One region of the Kribbella sp. NPDC050241 genome, then DNA from elsewhere that is predicted to be linked to it. Evidence: riboswitches for the same ligand, from Rfam matches in the RefSeq annotation. Region 1 holds a riboswitch; each other region holds the start of a gene.
The links. Region 1 has a riboswitch for thiamine pyrophosphate ahead of ACIBG5_RS27390 (purine-cytosine permease family protein). Riboswitches for the same ligand answer to the same signal wherever they lie in the genome.

Region 1 (7,796 bases):
AGAGCTCGAAGCCGAACGTCACCCTCTCCACCGGCCGGCTCGCGGTCGTGCCAGGGTTCGCCAAGGCCAGCGGCGTGAAGGACAAACTGACCTACCGGGTCGAGATCGAGCAGGGCCTGTCGCTGAACGGCGCCGCGGTCGCCGCGATCATCCACCAGACGCTGACCGATCCGCGCGGCTGGCAGGCGATCCACCCGGTCAACTTCGAGCGCACCGACAAGGTCGACGCCGACCTGCGGATCATCCTGGCCACGCCGGTCCTGACCGACAAGCTGTGCCTGCCGCTCGACACCGGCGGCGAGGTGTCCTGCCGCGTCGACGACCGCGTCGTCCTGAACGCCAAGCGGTGGGTGTACGCGGTTCCGGCGTACGGCGGGAACGTCGCCCTGTACCGGAACTACCTGGTCAACCACGAGGTCGGGCACGCGCTCGGCCACGGCCACTCCACCTGCACCCAGGCGAAGACCCCCGCGCCGGTCATGATGCAGCAGACCAAGGGCCTGGGCGGCTGTCTGCCGAATGCGTGGCCCACGATCAAGGCAACCTGAGCCGTCCGTGAGAAGCTGAGTCGGAGGGGAGGGAGCAGCGATGTCGTCACAGGATTTCCCGACCTACGGCCGGGGCGATGAGCCCGAGCAGTCCGGCGAGGACCACCACTACGCCAAACCTGCCCCGTACGGCGGCGGCACGTTCGGCTCCGGACCGCAGAGCGCCCCCGAGCAAAGCCACTACGCCCCGCCCCAGCCCTACAGTTCCCCACCAGGCCAGTACGGCGCCCCACCCGGCGGCGCTGGGCCAGGTCAGCCGCAGGGGCAGCCCGACTCCGGCGGACCGCCGTACAACCAGCCGCCGAACTACCGGCCTGGCACTCCGTACGGCCCGCCCGCGCATCCGCAGCAGCATGAGCTGCCGACGTACGGGCGGGATCAACCCGTCGCGCCCCGCGATCCCCGCGCCGCCCGGGTCGTCCTGCTCGCCGCGATCATCGCCGGCGTCTACGGCCTGCTGGTCATCTCGATCCAGCGGGTTGCCCTCCGGGAGATCTCCCAGGCTCCTGGCTCGCCGCTCAACCACCCGCTGCGCACCGACGTGATCGACACGATCGGCCAGCTCCTGCTGCTCCTGGTCGGCGCGGTCGCGCTCTGGATGTGGGGCCGGGACGTGCTCGCCCGCCGGAGGGCCGGCCGCCAGCCGGATCCGGTCGAGCTCGGCGGACTGCTGCTGGTCGCGGTGTCGATGGTCCCGATCCTGATCTGGCTGATCATGATCCTGTCGACCGGCATGGGCGCGATCGACGACTCGCTGCACCGGCTGCCCACGGCGTACGGCTGGGGTGGTCTCGGCCTGCTGATCCTCGCGGCCGGCTTCGCCCTCGGCTACCGCGAACTCAAACCGGAGCTCGGCAACCCGGTCGTCCAGGCCCGCCCGGACCGGCCACCCTGGGAGTGAACGTCCCCGTCGTCCTGGTCCCGGGTCTCGGCCTCGGGCCGGCGTCGTACGACCGAACCGTCGAGCACCTCACCACGCCGTACCACCTGGTCAGCCTGCCCGGGTACGGCGAACCGGCCGGTGCCAGGGAGGATCTGCGTCCACAGGCTCTCGGGACGGCGCTGGCGGACAAGATCCGGGAGCGGGCGGTCCTGGTCGGGCACTCGGCCAGCTGCCAGATCGTGGTCGAGACCGCGATCGCCTTCCCCGAACTGGTCCACGCCCTGGTCCTGGTCGCACCGACCGGGGACATTCGGGCGTCGAGCTGGGTGGACCTGGCCGCCCGCTGGCTGGGTTCCGCCGTACCGGATTCGCCACGGCTGATCCGGGTCGTCACCCCGCAGTACGCCCGTACGACGCTGTCCTCGATCGCGCGCGCCGGCGACGCGGCCAGGCGCCACGATCTGGCCGCGGTCATCGGCAGGGTGCGGGCGCCGGTGATGATCGTGCGCGGCCGGCACGATCTGGTGTCCACGGCCGAGTGGGTCGCACGGCTGGCCGAGCTGTGCCACGGTGAGGCGCGGACGCTGCCGACCGGCGCGCACATGCCGGTGGTGACCAACGGTCCGGAGCTGGCCGCTCTCATCCAGCGGGCGGCCGCCGCGCCGGATCCTGCCTGACGCGTTATCGTTGACGCGGTAGCAATCCTTGCGGGAGCTCGCACCGAACGCGCGGGCTGAGAGGGCGACGAGCTGAGGACAGCCGGGTCGCCGACCGCCTGAACCTGACCGGGTAATGCCGGCGTAGGGAGCGGGTCACCATGACCAGTACTGCTGTTCGTCCTGCCGATCAGACCGAGGCGCCACTCGTCCTCACCACGGACTCTCCGCGCACGCTCGGGTTCCTGGACCAGTTCACCCTCTGGGGGAACTTCGGCATCTCGCTGTTCGGCCCGGTCACCGGTGCGCTGGTGGCGGCGTACACGGGCTCACTCGCACAGGGTCTGCTCGCGGTCGTCGTCGGCTGCGGGATCGGCGCGCTCGTGCTCGGCGGCGCAGCCGTGTTCGGCTCGCAGACCGGCGCACCGGCGATGGCGAGTCTGCGCGGTCTGTTCGGCCGTCGCGGTTCGATCGCGCCGACCGTGCTGAACATTGCCCAGAACGTCGGCTGGGCCACGATGGAGATCATCGTCATCGCGCAGGCCGCGGTCGCGGTCACGAGCGAGCGGTGGCGCTGGCTGTTCGTCCTGGTGGCGGGAGTGATCGCCACGGCGATGGCGGTACGACCACTGGGCAGCGTGAAGGTGCTGCGGAAGTTCATGGTCTGGCTGGTGCTGATCGCGTCGGTCTACTTGTTCGTGCAGGTGCTCAGCAAGCCGGTGCATGATCTGCCGCAGGACAGCGTGTTCGGCTTCTGGCCGGCCGTCGACCTGGCCGCCGCCGGTGTGGTGTCGTTCGCGCCGCTGGCCGCCGACTACACCCGGCACTCGCGCACGAACAAGGCAGCCTTCGGTGGCTCTGCACTCGGCTACGGCCTGGCCGCGATCGCGTACTACGCCTTGGGCGTCTTCGCGGTCGCCACTCTGCAGACCAACAGCGAGGACGTGATCACCGCGCTGGTCACGCTGCCCGCCGGTGCGATCGCGCTGCTCGTGCTGCTGGTGGACGAGGTGGACGAGGCCTACGCGAACGTCTACTCGACCACGATGGCCACGCACAACCTGATCGGTCACGTCGACCGCCGGTGGATCTCGGTCGGCATCGGCGTGGTAGCAACGGCCATCGCACTGTTGGTTGACCTAGGCAACTACACGGAGTTCCTCTACCTGATCGGCTCGGTCTTCATCCCCTTGTTCGCGGTCGCGATCGCCGACTTCTTCGTGGTCAGCAAGATGAACTGGGACGTGTCCGGTACGGCGCGCTTCCGCTGGCAGCCGGCCGTCGCCTGGCTGATCGGCTTCGTCTCGTACCAACTGGTCAACCCCGGCACGGTGTCCGGCTGGTCGCCGTTCTGGACCGAGGTCCAGCAGCGGCTCTTCAACGACCAGCCCGTGCCCTCCTGGCTCGGAGCGACGTACACCTCGATCGTGGTCTCGATGCTGGCCGCGGTGGTGCTGGGCAGGATCGGGCGCCGCCGCTGGACAACTGACCCGGAGTAACCGGGATACTTGCGGTCATGCTGAACTCCGCACTGCGTAGCCGGGCCGAGTACGCGGAACTCGGGGCCGAAGGACTGGCCGCGCGTACCACGCCCGAGCGGGACGCGGCGATCGTCACGGCCGTCGAGGAGTTGCTCGAGAAGCGCGAGTCGGTGCTCGACCTGTGCTGTGGCTACGGCCGGGTCGCGCTGCCCTTGCGCCGGGCCGGCAAGACCGTGCGCGCACTCGACATCTCCCCGAACCTGATCGAGGCCGGCCGGGCGCAGGCGGCCGAGGAGGAATTGTCGATCGACTGGGCGATCGGCTCGATGACCGACCTGCCGTACAAGTGGGACTCGTTCGACGCGGTGATCTGTCTGTGGACAGCGTTCCACGAACTGTTCGGCGAGGAGGAGCAACTGTCGACGATCTGTGAGATCTCCCGGGTGCTGAAGCCGGGCGGGATGGCGATCATCGAGGGGCCGGCCTGGGGGCCTGCGACGGCGGGCGAGATCGCCAACGGGATGCGCCAGGGTCCCGAGCACCGGATCGTCACCACCGAGCACTTCGGCACCAGCAGCGTGCACTTCATCCACGACGAAATCAGCTACGGCCGGCTCTGTGCGGCCGCCGGAATTGAGAACTTCAAGGTCTACAAACGGGACTGGGGCGGCCGCCGCCGGCTTATCCTGGAGATCCATCAACCGGCAACTGACTGACTCGTCAGGTATTCCATCAGCCCTTGCAGGCAAGGGAAAACAAAGAAGCAGATCCCCACTCCACACTGGGGATCTGCTCCTTTCTATTCCGAGTGTAAATCCCGCTCGGGCGATTCCGGAAAACCTAGCTTTTCGATTCAAGATTCAGCAGAAAACGCTTCGCGTCGAGTCCGCCGGCGTATCCGGTCAGTGCACCGCTCGCGCCGATCACCCGGTGGCACGGCAGTACGACGCACACCGGATTCGCGCCCAGCGCCGTACCGACCGCACGGGCCGCCTTCGGCTTGTGGATCTCCCCCGCGACCCGCCCGTACGTCGTCGTGGCGCCGTAGCTGGTGTGCACCGGCAGATCGGTCAGCACAAGCCGCTGGAACGGCGTCGCCAGTGCGAGGTCCACCTCCAGCTCGAACTCGTGACGGCGTCCGTCCAGATACTCGTCGAGCTGCCGTCGTACGTCGTCCAGTGCGCGGGGCTGCCGCAGGACGCGCGGGGACACCGAGCGGGCCAGGCGGTTCGTCATGGTCTCCTCGTCGCCGAAGGAGCTGGCCACTACGCGGCCGTTCGCGATCGCGAGCAGCATGGTGCCGATCGGGGTGTCGTGCAGGGTGTAGGCGACGTCAGCGTCCGGGAGGACAGGTGGTTTCAGGTCTGGGATGGCGAACCGGGTCAGCCGGCTCTCGAGGTCGTTCATGCGTTCACTCCGAGTTTGCTGCGCAAGGCCGCGAGCGCGTCGCTGACGAGCCGGCGCGATGCGGCGGGCGTGGTGTCGAGGGCGGCGGCCACGCCGTGGTGGTCCAGGTCGCCGACATATTTGAGCGTGATGGCGAAGCGCTGGCGTTCGGGCAGTTCGTTGACCGCCTGCCAGAGGTCGGGATCCGGCCAGTCGGCGGCATCCGGGCCTTCGACCGCGACCGGCGGCGCTTCGTCCAGAGGTCTTTGTGGTTTGCGCGCCCGGTGCACGTCGGTTGCGCAGCGGGCGGTGATGGTCAGGAGCCAGCTGCGCAGGTTCTTCGCCGACGTCAGGCCGGGGTAGGCGGCGAACGCCTTCTCCCACGCGCGCTGGGCCACGTCGTCGCCGTCCACCGGTCCTGCCAGGGCTCGCGCCAGCCGTGCCACGTCTCGCCAGTGCTCGTCGACAAGCGCCTGGAACGGTGGCAGCAAGACCTTCTCCGGAGCCATCACGACAGTAGAACGCATCCCGACCCCCGAATGTGAGGGAGCCCGGTCCCCGCGGGCCGTCGAGTCGTGGATTGCGGTCCGGGATCGGGCGATTTGCCGACCTGGATCCACGACTCGGTGTGCCATCGTCCGTTTGGGGTGGTCCGGATTCCGAGATTGTCGAGTAGTCCAGTAGACATTGGTGAGAAGATGGCTGACATGACGACGACCTTGCTGACCCGCCGTCGCGTCATCGATCTGCTCCGGACGGCGAGCGCCACCTGTCGGTGATCCCCGCCCCCGTTGTCCCGGCGGTGTTCCCGCCGTACGAGGCCTGCTGATCCGCCTCCCACACTCCGCCCGGCCGGGCCGCTTCGTGCTGCCCGCTACCGGTCGCCGCTGTCCCGCCTCCGAGGGAGAGACATGTCTGTTCCTGCCTTGAACCGTCCTGCCCTGTCCGTGGTTCCCGACCGCACCGAGGAGCGGATCGTCGACGCCGACGTCTACCGCTCCGTCTTCCGCCGCCACGCCGCCGGTGTCGTGGTGATCACCGCGGACGCCGGCCACGGTCCGGCCGGGTTCACCGCCACCTCACTGGTGTCGGTCAGCCTGCTGCCGCCGCTGGTCTCGTTCGCGATCGCGACCACCGCGTCCAGCTGGCCGACCGTCAGCACCGCCGGCAGCGTGGTGATCAACTTCCTGTCCGCCGAACAGCACGCCATCGCCGGCTGGTTCGCCACCAGCGGCATCGACCGCTTCGGCGAGCCGACCCGCTGGTCGCGGCTGCACACCGGCGAGCCGGTCCTCGACGAGGCGCCGAGCTACCTGCGCGCCCAGGTCGAGCACCGCTTCGCCGTCGGCGACCACTGCTTGGTCGTCGCCCGTCTCGCGACCCACACCGAACGACGTGAGCACGAGCCGCTGCTCTACCACGACGGCCGCTACGTCACCGCCACTCCGAACCCGAAGGCCCACCATGCCTAGAACCCACAAGTACGCCGTACTGGCCGCAGCCCTCGTCACCTTGCTGGCCGGCTGCGGTGGTGCCGCGAAGGCCGGTGGCGCGGCGCTCTCGCTGGACGCCGCGCTGCCGACGACCGTCCCGGACGGCGCCAAGATCGTCGTCGGCGATCCGGCCACCGAGGTGGCGCTGAAGCTGTCCGGTCAGTTCGACAAGGTGTCGAAGTACGTCCAGTTCGCCAATCTGAGCGGCGGTCCACAGACCACCGAGGCGTTCCGGGCGCACGCGCTCGACCTCGGCTCGGTGGCAGAGATCCCGCCGATCCACGCGACCTGGACCGGGCTGCACGTGAAGATCGTCGCGTCGAAGTTCCGGCAGGACCCGCTCGATCACCCGATCTACCAGCTGGGCATCGCACCTGGCGTGACCGTGAAGACGCTCGCCGACCTGCGCGGGAAGAAGGTTGCCTACAGCCCCGGTCAGGCGCAGGGCGCGCTGGTGCTCAAGGTGCTGAAGAAGGCAGGGCTGTCCAAGGAGGACGTGAAGCTGGTCGAGCTGCCCAGCACGGGTGACGTGTACTCCAACGCCCTGTCCGCGAAGCAGGTCGACGTCGCCCCGATCGGCGGCGTACAGATCAAGCGGTACCTGGCCAAGTACGGCAAGGACGGTGCGAGCACGATCCCGCACGGACTGCGCGACGACGCCGGGCATCTGTATGTGCTGACCGAGTCGCTGGAGGACCCGGGCAAGGCGGCCGCGATCCGTGCGTACGTCGCCGCCTGGGGCGTTGCCCAGCAGTGGATCGACACGCATCCGAAGGAATGGATCCAGGGGTACTACGTGAAGGACCAGGGCCTGACCGAGTCCGACGGCCAGTGGCTGGTCGACAACGCCGGCCACCCGGACATCAGCGCTGACTGGAGCGATGCGATCGAACGGCAGCAGGAGACGATCGACCTGCTCGCCAAGGAGACCGGCAACCCGGTGATCCAGGCCAAGGACCTGTACGACCTGCGCTTCCAGACCGTGGCGGCGGACGCGATCAAGGCGGGGGTGGCCAAATGAGTGCCACGACGCTGCCCGGTCTGCGCACCGCCGAGCAGGCCACTCCCGTCGTACGGCGCCGTCGGCTCGGACCGGGCAAGCCGATCAGGTTCGGCGCCGCTCTCGGACCGCTGCTGCTCCTCGTGCTGTGGAGCATCGGGTCGGCCACCGGCTGGCTCGACCAGCGAGTGCTGTCGGCGCCGTGGACCGTGGTCACCACGGCCGGCGACCTGATCGCCGACGGTCGACTGCAATCGAACCTCTGGACCTCTACTCAGCGAGCCTTCATCGGTCTCGGCCTCGGGATCGTGCTCGGCGTGGCCCTCGCGCTGCTGTCCGGGCTGTCGCG
Region 2 (7,796 bases), on a different contig from region 1:
GCCAGGGCAGAACCGGGCGCAGCGTCGGCAAGAGCGCGCTGAACCTGCGGCTGGTCGACTCTGCGTACTTCCAGCCGGTGGGCGCCGGCAAGTCGTTCCTGCGCGAGTTCCTCAGCGGGCTGTTCAACAACGCCTGCTTCCTGAACCTGCTGTGGCCGCTGTGGGACGACCAGAAGCAGACCTGGCACGACAAGGTCATGTCGACGTACGTCCTCAAGGACTGAGGGTCAGCGCGACAGCAGGAAGCCGGCGCAGGTCACTGCCCACAGCACACTGGTGAAGCTGCCGATGATGAACCGCTCGGCGACAGCCTGGGGCGTGACCGACGCCGGCTGATCGGGACTGCGCAGCTCCGGATAGCGAGCCAGGCCCTTGATGGCCAACACGATCGCCAGTCCCTCGGGCCAGCCGGCAACCAGCGCCGCGTAGATGGCCAGGCGCTCGAGCGAACCGATCAGAGCGCCGCCGCGCAGCACCTCACCGGCCTTCTGCGTCGACTGCGCTCTCGTGTTGCCCCGGTCGACGAGAGCCAGCACAGATGTCGTCAGTGGGCCGCCACCGGTCACTGCCAGCCCGCCGGCCAGCAGGAGCAGCACGTTCCACCAGCGCTCACGCCAGCCCTCGACACCGTCGCCGGCCAGCAGCAGGACGCCGACGGTGATCAGGCAGGCCAGCATCACGCCACTGAGCACGATCTCCAGGGTCGACCCGGCCTTGGGAACCCACGCCAGAACGGCGAGGATCAGGCCGGCGGCGGTGAACGACAGGATAAGTGCCGTCACGCGGTGGCCCCAGCGTCGAGTAGCTCGGCCGCCAGCACTCGTCCACGTTGTTCCTCGGCGACTCCGGCGGCCTGGGCCCGCTGGGTCACCGCGGACTGACTGATGCCGAGCTTCACGCCGATCTCGCGCCGGGTGAGCCCTTCGGCCAGCAGGTCGGCGACAGCCCACCCGCGGTCGCTTCGCCGCCGCAGCACCGACGCCATCAGCCACAACACCGTCTCGACCTGCTCGGCGCAGCGCGCGTCGGAGCCGACCACGTTGACGTGGTGCGGGCTCGACTTGGCCCGGTTCACCGCCTCCCGCGCGAACACGAACGCGTCCCCGCTGCCGGCCCGCGTGCTGCGCGGCAGCGGCTGCGTGACCTCACCGGCTCCGAGCCCGACGTACCAGGTGTCGGCGCGCAGCAGCTCGACGATCACGTCGATCGTGGCGCGCGCCTCGGACAGCACGCCCTGCACCTCGTCGCCGGCCGTCCGCTCGAACTTGCGGAGCAAACCGGTCCGCCTCGGCCGGCGGTTCAGGATGTTCAGTAGCTCGGGTACGAGATCGGTCATGCTTCGGCTGCCCCGCTGATCTACCGTGAGAACGAAGACCACTGTGCTGCACCTCCTTCCCGACGCCGTTAAGGCTACAGTCTTATTCACGTAGAGTGAAGGAAAAAACCTGAATCGGTTCATCCGATCACTCCTCGTGATCGCCCCGCGGAACCGACGATCCCCTAATTCTCCGCTGGATCCGGGGGGCGAGGCATCTCGACTCGCCCCCCGGATCTCACCGAGCGTCAGCAGGAACCAGGACCCTCACTCCGCCAGCGGCAGGTACAGCTGCTTGTCGTGGGCTTTGAAGGTCTCCGACATTTCGGCGAAGCCGGCCTCGATCGCCTCGGTGGAGGTCAGGCCGTGTTCCTCGGCGTACGCGCGGATGTCGGCGGTGATCCGCATCGAGCAGAACTTCGGGCCGCACATCGAGCAGAAGTGCGCGGTCTTGGCAGGCTCGGCCGGCAGGGTCTCGTCGTGGAAGGACCGCGCGGTGTCAGGATCCAGCGAGAGGTTGAACTGGTCCTCCCAGCGGAACTCGAACCTTGCCTTCGACAACGTGTCGTCCCAGGCCTGCGCACCCGGGTGCCCCTTGGCCAGATCCGCCGCGTGGGCAGCGATCTTGTACGTGATCACACCGGTCTTCACGTCGTCGCGATCCGGCAGGCCGAGGTGTTCCTTCGGCGTGACGTAGCAGAGCATCGCCGTACCCAGCCAGCCGATCTGGGCCGCACCGATCGCGCTGGTGATGTGGTCGTACGCCGGTGCGACATCAGTTGCCAACGGCCCCAATGTGTAGAACGGCGCCTCGCCGCACAGCTCCTCCTCGAGCCGGACGTTCTCGGCGATCTTGTCCATCGGCACGTGCCCCGGCCCCTCGATCATCACCTGGACGTCGTGCTCCCAGGCGATCTTGGTGAGCTCGCCCAGGGTCCGCAGCTCGGCGAACTGGGCCGCGTCGTTGGCGTCGGCGATACATCCCGGTCGCAGGCCGTCGCCGAGTGAGAACGTCACGTCGTACTCGCGCAGGATCTCGCACAGCTCGGCGAAATGCGTGTACAGGAAGGACTCCTGGTGATGCGCGAGGCACCAGGCTGCCATGATCGACCCACCTCGCGACACGATCCCGGTGATCCGGCGCGCGGTCAGCGGGACGTACCGCAGCAGGACGCCGGCGTGCACGGTCATGTAGTCGACGCCCTGCTCGCACTGCTCGATCACTGTGTCGCGGTACACCTCCCACGACAGCTCGGCCGGATCGCCCTTCACCTTCTCCAGCGCCTGGTACAGCGGCACGGTCCCGATCGGCACCGGCGAGTTGCGCAGGATCCACTCCCGCGTCTCGTGGATGTTCTTGCCGGTGGACAGGTCCATCACCGTGTCCGCACCCCACCGGGTGGCCCAGACCAGCTTCTCCACTTCCTCCTCGACCGAGCTGGTCACCGCCGAGTTGCCGATGTTCGCGTTCACCTTCACCAGGAACTTCTTCCCGATGATCATCGGCTCGCTCTCCGGGTGCCGCCGGTTCGCCGGGATCACGGCCCGGCCGCGCGCGACCTCGGACCGGACGAACTCCGGGTCCATGCCCTCCCGCAGGGCGACGTACCTCATCTCCTCGGTGACGGTGCCGGCTCGCGCGTGCGCCAGCTGGGTCAGTGGCGCGCGCCCGGCGATCCAGTCCCGCCGCAGCGCGGGCAGACCGGCTTGTACGTCGATCCGCGCCGACGCGTCCGTGTACGGACCGGAGGTGTCGTACAGGTCGAGGTGTTCGCCGTTCGTGAGGTGGACGCGGCGGGCCGGGACCTCCAGCTCGCCGCGATAGATCTTCTCCGAGCCCGAGATGGGGCCGGTGGTGACAGTGGGCCGAATCGTGCTGACAGTCACTGTGCTGCTCCCTACGCCGGAATTACCCGGACAGGTTCGGCGGTCGGCGGCGCCGGACATGTGTCCAGCCGCCCTCTCAGCCCGCTACGGTGCGAGCTCCCGCGATCTCCAATTGTCACGGTCACTCTAACCTCTCGTCTTGACCGGGCCGGTAGCGTCGGGGGATGCGAGACCTCGTGTACCCGCCCGTGATCGGCTTCGCGAAGACCGCGTTCAAGGTGCTCGATCTGAAGATCCGGCTGACCGGGACAGAGAACGTGCCGCGAACCGGCGGCGCGGTGATCGCGCTGAATCACATCAGCTATGTCGACTTCATCCTGGGCGGGTTCGGCGCGGTGCCGAGCAAGCGGCTGGTCCGCTTCATGGCCAAGGACGTGCTGTTCCGCAACCGGTACTCCGGTCCGTTGATGCGCGGCATGCACCACATCGCGGTGGACCGGTCGGCAGGTACGGCGTCGTACCGGGAGGCGATCCGCTATCTGACCGACGGCGAGATCGTCGGGGTGTTCCCCGAGGCAACGATCAGCCGGTCCTTCGAGCTGAAGGAGTTCAAGTCCGGCACGGTCCGGATGGCCGCGGAGGCCGGCGTACCGGTCGTCCCGCTGATCCTGTGGGGGACGCAGCGGATGCTGACGAAGGACCATCCGCGCGACTTCTCCCGGCATCGCGCGATCGCGATCACCGTCGGCGAGCCGATGACGGTCGGCACCGACGACGACGCGGCCGAGGCGACGGCGCACCTGCGGACGACGATGGCCGGGATGCTGGACCGGACCATCCGCGACTACCCGGAGCAGCCGGCCGGCGCCTGGTGGCTGCCCGCGTCGTACGGCGGTGGTGCGCCCTCGCCCGCGGAAGCGGAACGCCTGGACCAGGAGGAGCTCGCCCGGCGGGCGGCCCGCCGCAAGTAAGCACACCGTCAGTAACGCGGACAAGACCTTGACCCCCGGGTGACCCCGAGGGTACGAAAGGCTCTTGTTGACAGTGCAGGAAACCTGGGGGGTCCCTGTGACGCCGGCCGGTCGGCGGCGGTACTCGGGTAGGCGGGGAAGGGTTGTGTTCGATTCACCGGAAGAGCTGCATCTCTTCGAACCGGGGATGCTCGCGGTGGCGCCGCATGTCGCAGAGCACATCCCGGACGCCGGCGTCTACTTCGTCGACTGGGCTATCCAGGACCTGCCGGCGGACCGCGCCCGCGAGGTCGAGTCCGCGGTGAACGGCAGGCGCTGCCAGAACGGCTGGTTCCCGCTGGAGAGCCTGGACAGCATCGGCAGCCGCGGGTACTGGCGTGGTCCGCTCACCTACCTGGCCCGGATGACGGCCGACGACACGACGATCCTGCAGGAGTGGTCGACCGACGGGCTCACCGGCGACGACCAGAGCCGGATCGAGGCGACCGTGAACCACCTGCTCTACCAGCAGGGTCACGCGGCCGCGGCGACCTGGGCCGTCGCGGTCCGCCCGCAGACCTACCTGGACGCAGCGCTGCTCGGCGACCGGCTGGCCGCCGCGTGGGAGTACAACCTCGGCTCGATCCGCTCGAAGGACGTGGCGAAGTCGGTACGGCGCTGGAACCGCTGACGTCAGTGGAACTGCGGGATGATCAGGTACAGCCCGTAGAACACGGCCGCCACCCCGACCCCGAAGATCAGGCTGACCAGGGCCACCTCACCGAGAGCACTCCAGTCGATGTGCATCGCCGTACTCCTCTCAGCCCGCCGCGGCCGTGGTGGCCGGAGTCGGCCACCCGGCCGGACAGCCGGACAGCCGGACAGCCGGACAGCCGGAGTACTTACTCCAAGATCAGATGGGCCAACCCGTAACAGAGCGCCGCGATGATGCCGGCCGCGGGAATGGTCAGCACCCACGCTGTGACGATGTTCTGCGCGACTCCCCAGCGGACCGCTGACAGCCGCTTGGTCGCACCGGCGCCGATCACCGCCGACGTGATCGTGTGCGTGGTGGAGACCGGCGCGTGCAGGCCGATCGCCATCACGTACAGCACGGTCGCGGCGACCGACTCGGCGGCGAAGCCGCGGGCCGGATCCAGGTGGATGATCCGGCGGCCCAGAGTGCGCATGATCCGCCAGCCACCGGAGTAGGTACCGAGCGAGATCGCCGTCGCGGCGGAGATCTTGACCCACAGCGGGATGCCGTCGTTCTCGTTGACGTGACCGGTGGTGAGCAGGGCCAGGAAGATGACGCCCATCGTCTTCTGCGCGTCCTGCAGGCCGTGTCCGAGCGCCACCGCCGCTGCCGACAGCGACTGCGACATCCGGAAGCCCCGGGTGACCTTGCCGGGATTGCTGTGCCGGAATATCCAGAGGATCGCCGTCATCAGCGCGAACGCGCCGAAGAAGCCGATCCCGGGCGACAGCACCATCGGAATGACGACCTTGTCGAGGATGCCCGTCCACAGCACGATGCTCGACGAGGCGACCCCGGCGCCGATCAGTCCGCCGATCAGCGCGTGCGACGAGGAACTCGGCAGGCCGAAGTACCAGGTGATCAGGTTCCAGATGATGGCGCCGATGAGTGCGGCGATGACGACCACCAGGCCGTGTGTGCCGCTCGGCGTGCTGATGATGCCCTTGCCGATCGTCTCGGCCACCTCGGTGCCGGCCAGCGCGCCGAGGAAGTTGCACGCCGCGGCCATCGCCAGCGCCACCCGCGGGGTGAGCGCGCGGGTGGAGACCGAGGTCGCGATCGCGTTGGAGGCGTCGTGGAAGCCGTTGGTGTAGTCGAAGGCCAGCGCGATGACGACGAGGATGATGACGAGCGTGAGCTCCACGCTCAGCTCTCCTTGACGGCGATCTGCTCGACGGTGTTGGCGACGTGTTCGAAGGCGTCGATCCCGGCCTCCAGCAAGTCCACCACGGTCTTGAACTTCATCACGGTCAGCGCGTCGTACTCGCCGCTGAACAGTTTGGCGATGATCCGGCGGTGCACCGCGTCACCGGTGTTCTCCAGCCGGTTGATCTCGATCCAGTACTCGGCCAGGTCCTTCATCGTCCGCAGCCGGGGCATCGTCTCGGCGGTCAGCTGCGCCATCCGCTGGAGTACCTCGATCTGCTCGGCGACCTCCTCCGGCAACTTGTCCAGGTTGAACAGGTGGACCGAGTCGACGGCCTCCTCCATGAAATCCATCACGTCGTCGAGATCGGAGGCCAGCCGGTAGATGTCCTCGCGGTCGAACGGGGTGACGAAGGTCGAGTTCACCCGGCGGATGATCGAGTGCGTGGTCTCGTCGGCCGCGTGCTCGGCGTCCTTCATCTGGGCGGCGATCTGGTGGCTCGACGACAGCCCGGTTCCGGCGGTGCTGCCGAGCAATTCGGCCAGGATCCGGGATCCGTCCACGAGGTGGTTGGCGGACTCGGTGAAAAGGTCGTAGAACGTCGGGTCGTTCGGACGCAGACGTAACGGCACTTCAAGCTCCGGATGAACGAGGGACAAACCGTGAACATGCTAGGGGGAACCTGCGGTTGACGCGGCATCCGCCCGGTCAAGGTAGCGCGTCGGAATGAACTGCCCCAAGGGGACCTGACCGGAGAGTAACCGAATCGTTTCAACGAGTGATCACGGCGTACAGGTCGAAGAGACCCACCACGAGCACCAGTCCGGCCGCGATCCGGAGCACCCGATCGTGGCCGAGGGCATGGACCGCAGCACCTCCGGTCCGCCGGTAGACGGCGCTCACCGCTGCCCAGCAGGACAGGGACAGCACCAGTACGACGATGCCGAGGCCAGTGCGGACGTCCGACGTACCGTGGCCGGAAGCAAGCAACAGGACGCCGTTCGCGATCAGGCCGAGGGCGGTCCGGCGCCAGGCGAGGAGGGTGCGCTCGGGCTGCAGCCCGGGGTCGGGTGTGCTCATCGCCACAGCGAGAAGATCAGGGCGATCAGGCCGACCACGGCGATCGTTGCCCCCAGCATCAGCGGCAGGCGGGTCAACGGGAGCGGCCCACCGCGGCGGATCGCAGCCAGGTTCTGCTGCCAGCGGCGGAAGGCGCCGGCCGTGGTGATGATACCGACAGTGACCAGAACGACACCGATGATGCGGGCGGGCCAGCGATCCGGACCGAGGTCGAGGAACTGCACCGCGGACAGACCGCCGGCGTAGCAGGCCAATGAGGTCCGCAGGTAGGCCAGATATGTGCGTTCGTTCGCCAGGGTGAAGCGGTAGTCGGGTTCGCGGTCTTCGTACTCCTCCGTCATCCGCAGGTCACCAGGCCGTACTTCTGCTTCAGTGTCAGCACACGCCTCACGCTACTGCTCACCTGCGCGGCGAAGGCCTTGTCCTGCTCGGCCTTGGTGACCAGCGCGTTCACCATGGTGGCGGTCTGCGACGCCGTGGCGTTGATCACGATGTCCCCGCCGGCCGCCACGAACCGCGTGGCGCGCTGCCCCACCGGCACCGACTTGACCTCGGCGGCCGCTCCGACGTCGTCGGTGATCACCACTCCGCCGAACCCGAGGTCCCCGCGCACCATCCCCTGGATCACGGTCCTCGAGAACACAGCACGGTTCTCCGGATCGATCTTGGCGTAGGTGACGGTGGCGATCATCACCATGTCGCTCCCCGCCCGGACGCCGT
Region 3 (7,796 bases), on a different contig from region 1:
CGGACGGACCTTCCTTCCGGACCGCGGACCGACGCTGCTCCCGAACCACGGTCAGCAACGCAGCCGTGGCGTCAGCGTCGACGGCAACACCCTGACCGACGAGGTCACCTGGTACGACGAACAGGGCCGCCCGCAACTCGCGGAGCGCAGGCTCCTCCGCGGAGCGCTGGCCGAAGGCGGCTGGCGCCTCGACTGGGAGAGCGTCTTCACCGCCCGCTACGGCCCGGTGCGCATCGACAGCCCGGCCACCACGGGCCGCGCCGGTGCCGGGTACGGCGGTATCTTCTGGCGCCTTCCAACGGTCGAAACCACAACTGTCCTCAGCGATTCCGGCGAGGGGACCGACGCGGCCTACGGATCGACCAGCCGTTGGCTGGCCTTCATCCAGCAACGTGCCGACGCTTTCACCACGCTGCTTCTGTTCCAGCCGGGTGATGTCCGCCCGTGGTTCCTACGCTCCGAGGACTACGTCGGTGCCGGTCCTGCCCTGGCCTGGGACGGCCCCCTGGATCTGCAGCCAGAGCAGGCGGTCTCGTTCTCCCTGAGCGCACTGCTCCTCGACCACCCGCTGGACTTGTCCCAAGCCCGCACCCTGATGGGTCGCCTGCTCTAGCCGAGAGACGCGATGCCCGTCGCTGGGGAGGACGCGAGGGCGGAGTGCCAGCGGCGGGGGACCCGGCCGGCCAGGCGGGCGGCGCGGCCGGCGGCGACCGCGTCGCGCATCGCGGCCGCCATCAGGGCAGGCTTCTCCGCGCGCGTGACCGGGGTGGCGAGCATGACCGCGTCACACCCGAGCTCCATCGCCAGCGCCGCGTCGCTCGCCGTACCGATTCCGGCGTCGACGATCACCGGGACGTTCGCGGCCTCGGCGATCAGCGCGAGGTTGTGGGGGTTGCGGATCCCGAGCGCGGAACCGATGGGCGCCGCCAACGGCATCACCGCCGCAGATCCCGCCTGCTCGAGGCGGCGGGCGAGGATCGGGTCGTCGTTCGTGTACGGGAGCACGGTGAACCCGTCGGCCACCAAGGTGTCCACGGCATCCAGCAACTCGACCGGGTCGGGCATGAGCAAGTGGTCGTCGGCAACGACCTCGACCTTGATCAGGTCGGTCTGCAAGGCCTCCCGGGCCATCCGCGCGGTGAGCACCGCCTCCGCGGCGGTGTGACAACCGGCTGTGTTCGGCAGCACTTCGATACCGTGCTTCACCAGTACGTCGAGGACTGAGCCCTCGTGGCCGGTGCCGAGCCGGCGCATCGCGACCGTGGTCAGTTGGGTGCCGGAGGCAAGCAATGCCTCCTCCATCACTTCCAGGTTGGCCGAACCGCCCGTACCCATGATGAGACGCGAGGTGTACGTCCGGCCGCCGAGCTCCAGTGGGTCGTCCATGTCAGCCGCCCTGTACCGCGCTGACGATCTCGACCCGGTCGCCCGGTTTGAGCGTGGTACCGGCCCACTCGCTGCGCGTGAGCACGGTCTGGTTGACCGCGACCGCGATCCCGGTGGTGCGGTCGGAGTACTCCTGGATCAGGTCGGCAACGGACTTCCCCGGTGCGACCGTGGTCTCTGTACCGTTCACCCAGACGGATTCCTGCATCGCTTCCTCCCTACGCCGGAATTACCCGATTCAGGTTCAGCGGTCGGCGACGCCGTACACAGTCGCCCTCTCAGCCCGCTCCGGTGCGAGCTCCCGCGGCAGTTCGACACTAACCACCAGAGGCGATCGAGACAACCCAGGCTCAGGCGATGCGGTTGGCCGTGAGCTCAAGGTGGAGGTCCAGTTTCTGGGCGACCATGAGGTTGACGGCCGCGTTCCAGCTCACCGACCAGCGCTTGCGCAGCAGCGGAAGCGACCCTGTGAACGCGACCCCATCGTCGGTGCCCGTCAGCTCCAGCGGTATGACGACCGGCCGCGTGGCGCCACGGATCGTGAGATTCCCCGTCACCGTGAACGTCGTCACACCGGTCTGGCTCACCTTCGTGGACCTGAACCTGATCGACGGATACGTCTCCGCGTCGAGGAAGTGCTCACGCAGCGCGGCATCCCGCCGCCGGTCGCCGGTCTGGATGCTGTCCGCCTGAATCGTCAGATCCGCCGTCGACCGGCTCGGATCCTCCCCATCCAGCCGAAGCACCCCATTGAACACCTCGAACTGCCCAGGAACCCGAGGCCCAACCGTGTGCCGCGCCGTAAACCCCAACCTCGACCGCGCCGCATCCACCGCGTAGTCCCCAGTCAATTCCTTCAACATCGTCGTCGTAGTCATACACGTACGACGAGACCGCCATCCGAACTGTCAGGCCTCAGGACCAGGCGGAGAAGGGCGAGGCTCGCAAGGGCGGCGACGAAGGTCGGGACCGTCCACCAGCCGAGGGCGTGGTAGAAGCGTACGGCGGTCCAGGAGCCGAGGCTGCCGGCGGAGTAGGCGCAGACCATGTACGCCGTGTTCATGGCGCTGCGCCGGCCGGGGTCGAGTTGGTACATCCGGGTGACGTTCGCGACCATCCCCGACTGCATCGAGACATCGAGGACGAGTACGCCGGCCACGAGGAGCGTGAGTCCCAGCGCACCACCGGCGTACGCACCCAGCATGAGTACGGCGGCGAGAACAGTTCCGACCAGGATCCAGGCCGTCACGGCATCCGGCGTACGGCGATCGACGATGCGACCGGTCCACGGGACGACGGCCATGGTGGCGATCGCGACCAGACTGATCCAGCCGAGTGCGCCGGCTCCGAGGCCGAAGGAATCCTGCAGGACGAGGACCAAGGTCGCCCAGGTGCCGGTGAAGCCCGCGAACGTACAGGCCTGGTAGAACGCCGATCGACGCAGACCGCTGCGCAACCTCAGCTGGTCGAAGGGCCGGCGCAGGTACTGCGGGAACTCCGCCGGCTCGACGTGCACCGGCACGGGCAGTCGAGTCCACGCGACCGCGGCGCACACCAGCGCCAGTACGGCGGCACCCAGGTAGGCGTACCGCCATGAATACTCCTCGCCCAGGAACCCGGCGATCGCGCGCGACAGGATCATCCCGGGGATGCCCACGCTGAGCAGGATGCTGTTGATGCTGCCCAATCGCCGCGAACCGGTCATGCCCGCGACGTACGGACCGATCACCGGCGATGCCACCGTCGCACAGCCCATCAGGAACGACGCGATCACCAGGACCGGCAACGACGGTGCCGCCGCGGCTGCGATCGCAAAGACCGCGACACCGGCGAACAGGATGGTCAGCAGCCGCCGCTGCGCCCCGGTGTCACCCAGCGGTACGACGGTCAGGATGCCAACGGCGTACCCGGCCTGCGGCGCGGTCACGACCAGCGCCGCGTCCGACAGCGGTACGTGCAGCGACGCGGCGACGGATGGCAGCAACGCCTGCGGGAAGTAGACAGTCCCGACGCCGACCGCCGAGCACACGGCCAGTACGCCGAGCAACGTCGTGCGCGGTCGCGCGTCGACGGCAATCTCGATACTCATGCCCCCGACTGTCGCGGGGCGTCGCAGCGGCCCGCGAACGATTTAGGATTGGGCTACATCGACAAGGGGGCAGGCGTGCTCACGTATGAGTTGACCTCGCGGGACCTTGAGGATGTCCGGTTCGCGGTCTCGCCGGCGGCCGAGACTGTGCTGTCGCTGCGGGCGTTGCAGGATCCGGGACGCTTCCCGCTTCAGCTGCCCTGGGTCCGGGCGGTTCAGCCACTGCTCGGGCCGTTGGACTTCAGCGTGTTGCGCCGGCTGGTCAACGACACGATGGGCAGTCCGGACTTCCTGACTCCGCGTCCGACGTCACCGCTCACCCAGATCGGCGACGAGCTCGACCTCATCGCCTCGGTCGATCGCGAGACCTTTGAACGCCAGCTCGTTGCGGTCAACGGTGAGGTTCCCGCCGAGCTGGCCGGGCCCGACGGCGTGACGAAGGTGGTCGACGCTCTCCGCGAGTACTGGCAGACCGCGATAGCGCCGTACTGGAATCGGATGCGCACGCTGCTGACCGCCGACATCAGCTATCGCGGGCATGTCGTCACCCAGCGAGGCACGGGCGTGATGCTGAACGAACTCGGGCCGGCGATCAGCTACGGCGACGGCCTGCTTCGCGTCGACCGCGTGAGCTACGTCAGCCGCACCGAAAGTGTCGACGGCCGTGGCCTCGTCCTCCAGCCGACCCTCTTCGGCCCGCACGCCGTGATCCCGATGGACGTCGGCGCCGATCCGATCCTCGGCTACCCGCCCCGCGGCCAGGCCACCCTCTGGTCGGTCGTCGACCCGCCGTCGCGCCGCGACCTGGCCCAACTCATCGGCACCGCCCGAGCCCGCATCCTCGAACTCCTCACCCACCCGCGCACCACCACCGACGTCGCCGCCGAACTCAAGGTCACCCCCTCCGCGGTCAGTCAGCAGCTCCAGCTCCTCCGCCGTACCGGCCTGGTCGAACCCCAACGCACCGGCAAACAAGTCCTCTACAAACCCACCCAACTAGCAGCCCTCCTCACCGGCACCGAAGCCGACTGACCCGGTCAGGTGACGGGTGGCGGGTTGTGTGCCGGCTGGCGGGTTGTTACGCGCCAGCGGTGAAACAACCCGCCACTGGGTCCGGCTATCGCTTCGAGCGGCAGACCTCGCCCTTGATCTCGGTGACGAAGTGGTCCACCTCCCAGTGCTGGCCGAGGTAGGCGTAGCCGGTCGCGCCTTCGTAGCGGCCGGTGCCGCCGGTGAACTGCTGGGTGCCGCCGGCGTGACCGGAGCCGGTGGTTGTGTTGACGTTCCCGATGCTCGTCTCGAGTGCGGTGAGCATCGCCCCGTCCTCGAAGGTGTAGGTGAGCGTGCCGGTGACCGGCCGCTGGTCGGGTGCCGTCGCCGGCGGCTCGCCGCGGGAGCCGAGGATGAACACGGTCGTCCCGTCGAATCCGTGGTCTCCGCGGACGAAGCCGGCCACGCACACCTGGGTCGGCGCCGGGCACCCCACGTCGACGACCTTGTCGTAGATCGTCGCTTCGACCTGCTCGCAGCGAGGGGACGCGTTGGCCAGGGATGTGCCGGCGATGACGCCGGCACAGGCGATGGCGATTGCAGCGATGCGCAGGGATCTCATCAGGCCTCCTGTGATGGATGTCCGCGGCAGCCTAGGAACGGTGCCGGTCCGGTGGCGGGGCCGATTCGAGCTGTTCTGCGCCAGTCCAATCTCGATCAGATAACGCGGCGCAGCGCGGCCAGCGCCTCCGGGATCAGGTCGGCCGGGACAGCGCCGTACCCGAAGACGAAACCGTTCGGTCCGGGACGATCGATACCCCAGCGCGAGATCGTCCCGAGGTTCACTCCCGCGGTGAGGGCGCGGGCGGCGAGCACGGTGTCACTCGGTTGTCCGGATGTCAGCAACGCGGCCATGTGCGTCCCACCGCTGGACTCGATCGGCTCGAGGACATCGGCGAAATCCTCGCGCAGAGTTCCGGTCAGCAGGTCGTGAAGACGTTCGTACGAGCGCCGCATCCGCCGGATGTAGCGGACCAGGTCGCCCTCCTCGATGAAGGCTGCGAGCGCCGCCTGCACGTGGCCGGCGGTGCCGTAGTCGGCGACGAACTTCGCGCGGCGGGCGGCTTCACCCAGCGTGCCCGGTACGCCGAGGAACCCGACCCGGAGCGCCGGCAACAGAGTCTTGGAGAAGGAACCGACGTACAGGACGCGACCCACCGCGTCGGTCGCCTGCAGGGGAGTGAGCGGACGTCCGGTGAAGCGGAACTCCGAGTCGTAGTCGTCCTCGACGATCGCCGCGTCGTGCTCGGCAGCCCACGCGAGCAGCGCAGTACGGCGTGACTCGGACAGCGGCATGCCGAGCGGAAACTGGTGCGACGGCGTCACGTACACCAACCGCGTCTCGGCCGGAAGCCGATCGACAACCAGCCCCTCGCTGTCGACAGGAACCCCGACGACACGCGCTCCATGCGCGAGGAATCCGCGGTACGCCGGCAGGTAGCCGGGATCCTCGATGGCCACCGTGTCGCCCGGTTCGAGCAGCACGCGCGCGGCGATGTCGAACGCCTGCTGCGCACCCGTCGTGATGACCAGTTGCTCCGGCGCGATCCGGACACCGCGGCTGACGACCAGATGTCGCGCGAGCGCATCACGCAGCCGGGCCGAGCCCGCCGGGTCTGCGTAGTTCACGTCGGTTCGAGTGCGCAGCTGATCATTGATCAACGCTCGCCACCGCGCGAACGGGAACTGGGTCCGCCCGGGGATACCAGGCGCGAAGTCGAACTCGGCATCCACGGTGAGACCCGGTACGGCGAACTGCTCGGCGCTCCAGAGCGACCGTGGCCGCAGCGGAGACGCGGGTGGCGCGGGTGTGGCGGGGACACGTTCCCCGGTGACGAACGTTCCGATCCCGGCCCGCGAGCGGATCAGGCCGTGCGCGGCGAGCCGCTCGTACGCCGCAACCACCGTCGCCCGCGACACCGACAACCGCTCCGCGAGCTCCCGCGACGACGGCAACACAGTCCCCGCTGGTAAGGCGTTGGTTCGGATCCGCTCGTGTAACTGTGCATAGATCTGCTCGGCCAATCCGCCCTCCCTGCCCAGATGCAGATGCAGATCCATGTCCGCATTCTCGCCATTGCCCGGCTCAACGGCTAACCTCTCGCCACCGGCAGCAGGCGCTCGACGAGGAGACCTCATGGCAACCTTCACCCAGTCCGACGACCTGAGGGGCGCGAAGTTCGTCGGGGCGGATCTGCGCGGTGCTCGGTTCGTGGAGTCTGACCTGTCCGGCGTGGTGATGCGCGGTGTGGACGTGGGGAAGGCGGACATCGACGCGCCGTGGCTCGCCGACGGTGAGAGCTTCTTCCGCGTCAACGGTGTCGACGTGATCCCGTACGTCGAGGCCGAGCTCGACCGTCGCTTCCCCGGCCGCGAGCTCCGGCGTGCCGAGGATCCGGACGGTCTGCGCGAGGCCTGGGATGCACTCGAGCGCACTTGGGCGGCGACAGTGGACCGCGCCGCGGCGATGCCGGCCGGCACGGTCGACGTGTCGGTGGACGGCGAGTGGTCGTTCGCCCAGACCCTTCGCCACCTGGTTCACGCCACCGACGTGTGGCTCGGTCGGGCGATCCTCGAGCTCGCACAACCGTTCCATCCCATCGGTCAGATGGACACCGCCACCAAGAACGATGGCGCGGACACGTCGGCCCTCACGACGATCGAACCGACGTACGCCGAGGTCCTCGAGGTCCGCGCGGGGCACGTCGCGATGGTGCGCGACTTCGTGGCCGCGGTGACACCGGACTCGCTGGCGGAGGCGCGCAAGAACCCGCACGCCCCCGAATACCCCGAGACCGTCCTCTCCTGCCTGCACGTAATCCTCCAAGAGGAATGGGAACACCACCGCTACGCCGTCCGCGACCTCAACACGATCGAGGCCGGCAGCTGAGGCCGGCAGCTGAGGAAGGCGCTGGCTGTTCAGGTGCGGTAGTACCGTGAGCAGGTGCTGTACGGCCGCGAGCGGGAGCGGGCCGAGCTTGCAACGCTCGTGGAGCGGGCGCGGGCGGGACGCGCAGGGGTGCTGGTTGTGCTGGGGGAGCCGGGGGTCGGCAAGTCCGCCCTGATGCACGATCTCGTCTTGGCGCAGCGAGCGGTTCCGGATGCTGACGCGCTACGGGTGCTGCGTACCACCGGTGTGGAATCCGAGTCGCCGATGCCGTTCGCTGCGTTGCACCGATTGCTGCGCCCTGTGGTCGATTACGAGCGGCTACCGGTTCCTCAGGCACGCGCGTTGCGGTTGGCGTTCGGGCTTGAAGACGGGCCGCCGGTC

Region 2: linked by a shared signal. The riboswitch ahead of thiC (phosphomethylpyrimidine synthase ThiC) and the one ahead of ACIBG5_RS27390 (purine-cytosine permease family protein) in region 1 are both predicted to bind thiamine pyrophosphate.
Region 3: linked by a shared signal. The riboswitch ahead of thiS (sulfur carrier protein ThiS) and the one ahead of ACIBG5_RS27390 (purine-cytosine permease family protein) in region 1 are both predicted to bind thiamine pyrophosphate.

Annotation. Positions count from the first base shown of each region.
Region 1 is NZ_JBITJE010000006.1:125,182-132,977, reverse strand. It holds gene ACIBG5_RS27405 (DUF3152 domain-containing protein) at 1-548, shown strand, start outside; gene ACIBG5_RS27400 (hypothetical protein) at 589-1,449, shown strand; gene ACIBG5_RS27395 (alpha/beta fold hydrolase) at 1,446-2,108, shown strand; TPP riboswitch at 2,129-2,255, shown strand; gene ACIBG5_RS27390 (purine-cytosine permease family protein) at 2,249-3,586, shown strand; gene ACIBG5_RS27385 (class I SAM-dependent methyltransferase) at 3,604-4,284, shown strand; gene ACIBG5_RS27380 (methylated-DNA--[protein]-cysteine S-methyltransferase) at 4,409-4,975, opposite strand; gene ACIBG5_RS27375 (RNA polymerase sigma factor) at 4,972-5,481, opposite strand; gene ACIBG5_RS27370 (flavin reductase family protein) at 5,866-6,426, shown strand; gene ACIBG5_RS27365 (ABC transporter substrate-binding protein) at 6,419-7,468, shown strand; gene ACIBG5_RS27360 (ABC transporter permease) at 7,465-7,796, shown strand, end outside.
Region 2 is NZ_JBITJE010000002.1:749,752-757,547, reverse strand. It holds gene ACIBG5_RS11485 (RDD family protein) at 1-224, shown strand, start outside; gene ACIBG5_RS11480 (hypothetical protein) at 228-782, opposite strand; gene ACIBG5_RS11475 (transposase) at 779-1,336, opposite strand; gene thiC (phosphomethylpyrimidine synthase ThiC) at 1,583-3,202, opposite strand; TPP riboswitch at 3,193-3,315, opposite strand; gene ACIBG5_RS11465 (lysophospholipid acyltransferase family protein) at 3,367-4,113, shown strand; gene ACIBG5_RS11460 (hypothetical protein) at 4,259-4,783, shown strand; gene ACIBG5_RS11455 (anion permease) at 4,995-5,993, opposite strand; gene ACIBG5_RS11450 (DUF47 domain-containing protein) at 5,996-6,628, opposite strand; gene ACIBG5_RS11445 (DUF202 domain-containing protein) at 6,768-7,076, opposite strand; gene ACIBG5_RS11440 (YidH family protein) at 7,073-7,417, opposite strand; gene ACIBG5_RS11435 (glycoside hydrolase family 3 N-terminal domain-containing protein) at 7,414-7,796, opposite strand, start outside.
Region 3 is NZ_JBITJE010000002.1:507,668-515,463, forward strand. It holds gene ACIBG5_RS10385 (DUF6807 family protein) at 1-613, shown strand, start outside; gene ACIBG5_RS10390 (thiazole synthase) at 610-1,386, opposite strand; gene thiS (sulfur carrier protein ThiS) at 1,388-1,594, opposite strand; TPP riboswitch at 1,585-1,701, opposite strand; gene ACIBG5_RS10400 (YceI family protein) at 1,737-2,264, opposite strand; gene ACIBG5_RS10405 (MFS transporter) at 2,261-3,475, opposite strand; gene ACIBG5_RS10410 (DUF5937 family protein) at 3,551-4,507, shown strand; gene ACIBG5_RS10415 (hypothetical protein) at 4,593-5,087, opposite strand; gene ACIBG5_RS10420 (PLP-dependent aminotransferase family protein) at 5,183-6,586, opposite strand; gene ACIBG5_RS10425 (DinB family protein) at 6,663-7,415, shown strand; gene ACIBG5_RS10430 (AAA family ATPase) at 7,470-7,796, shown strand, end outside.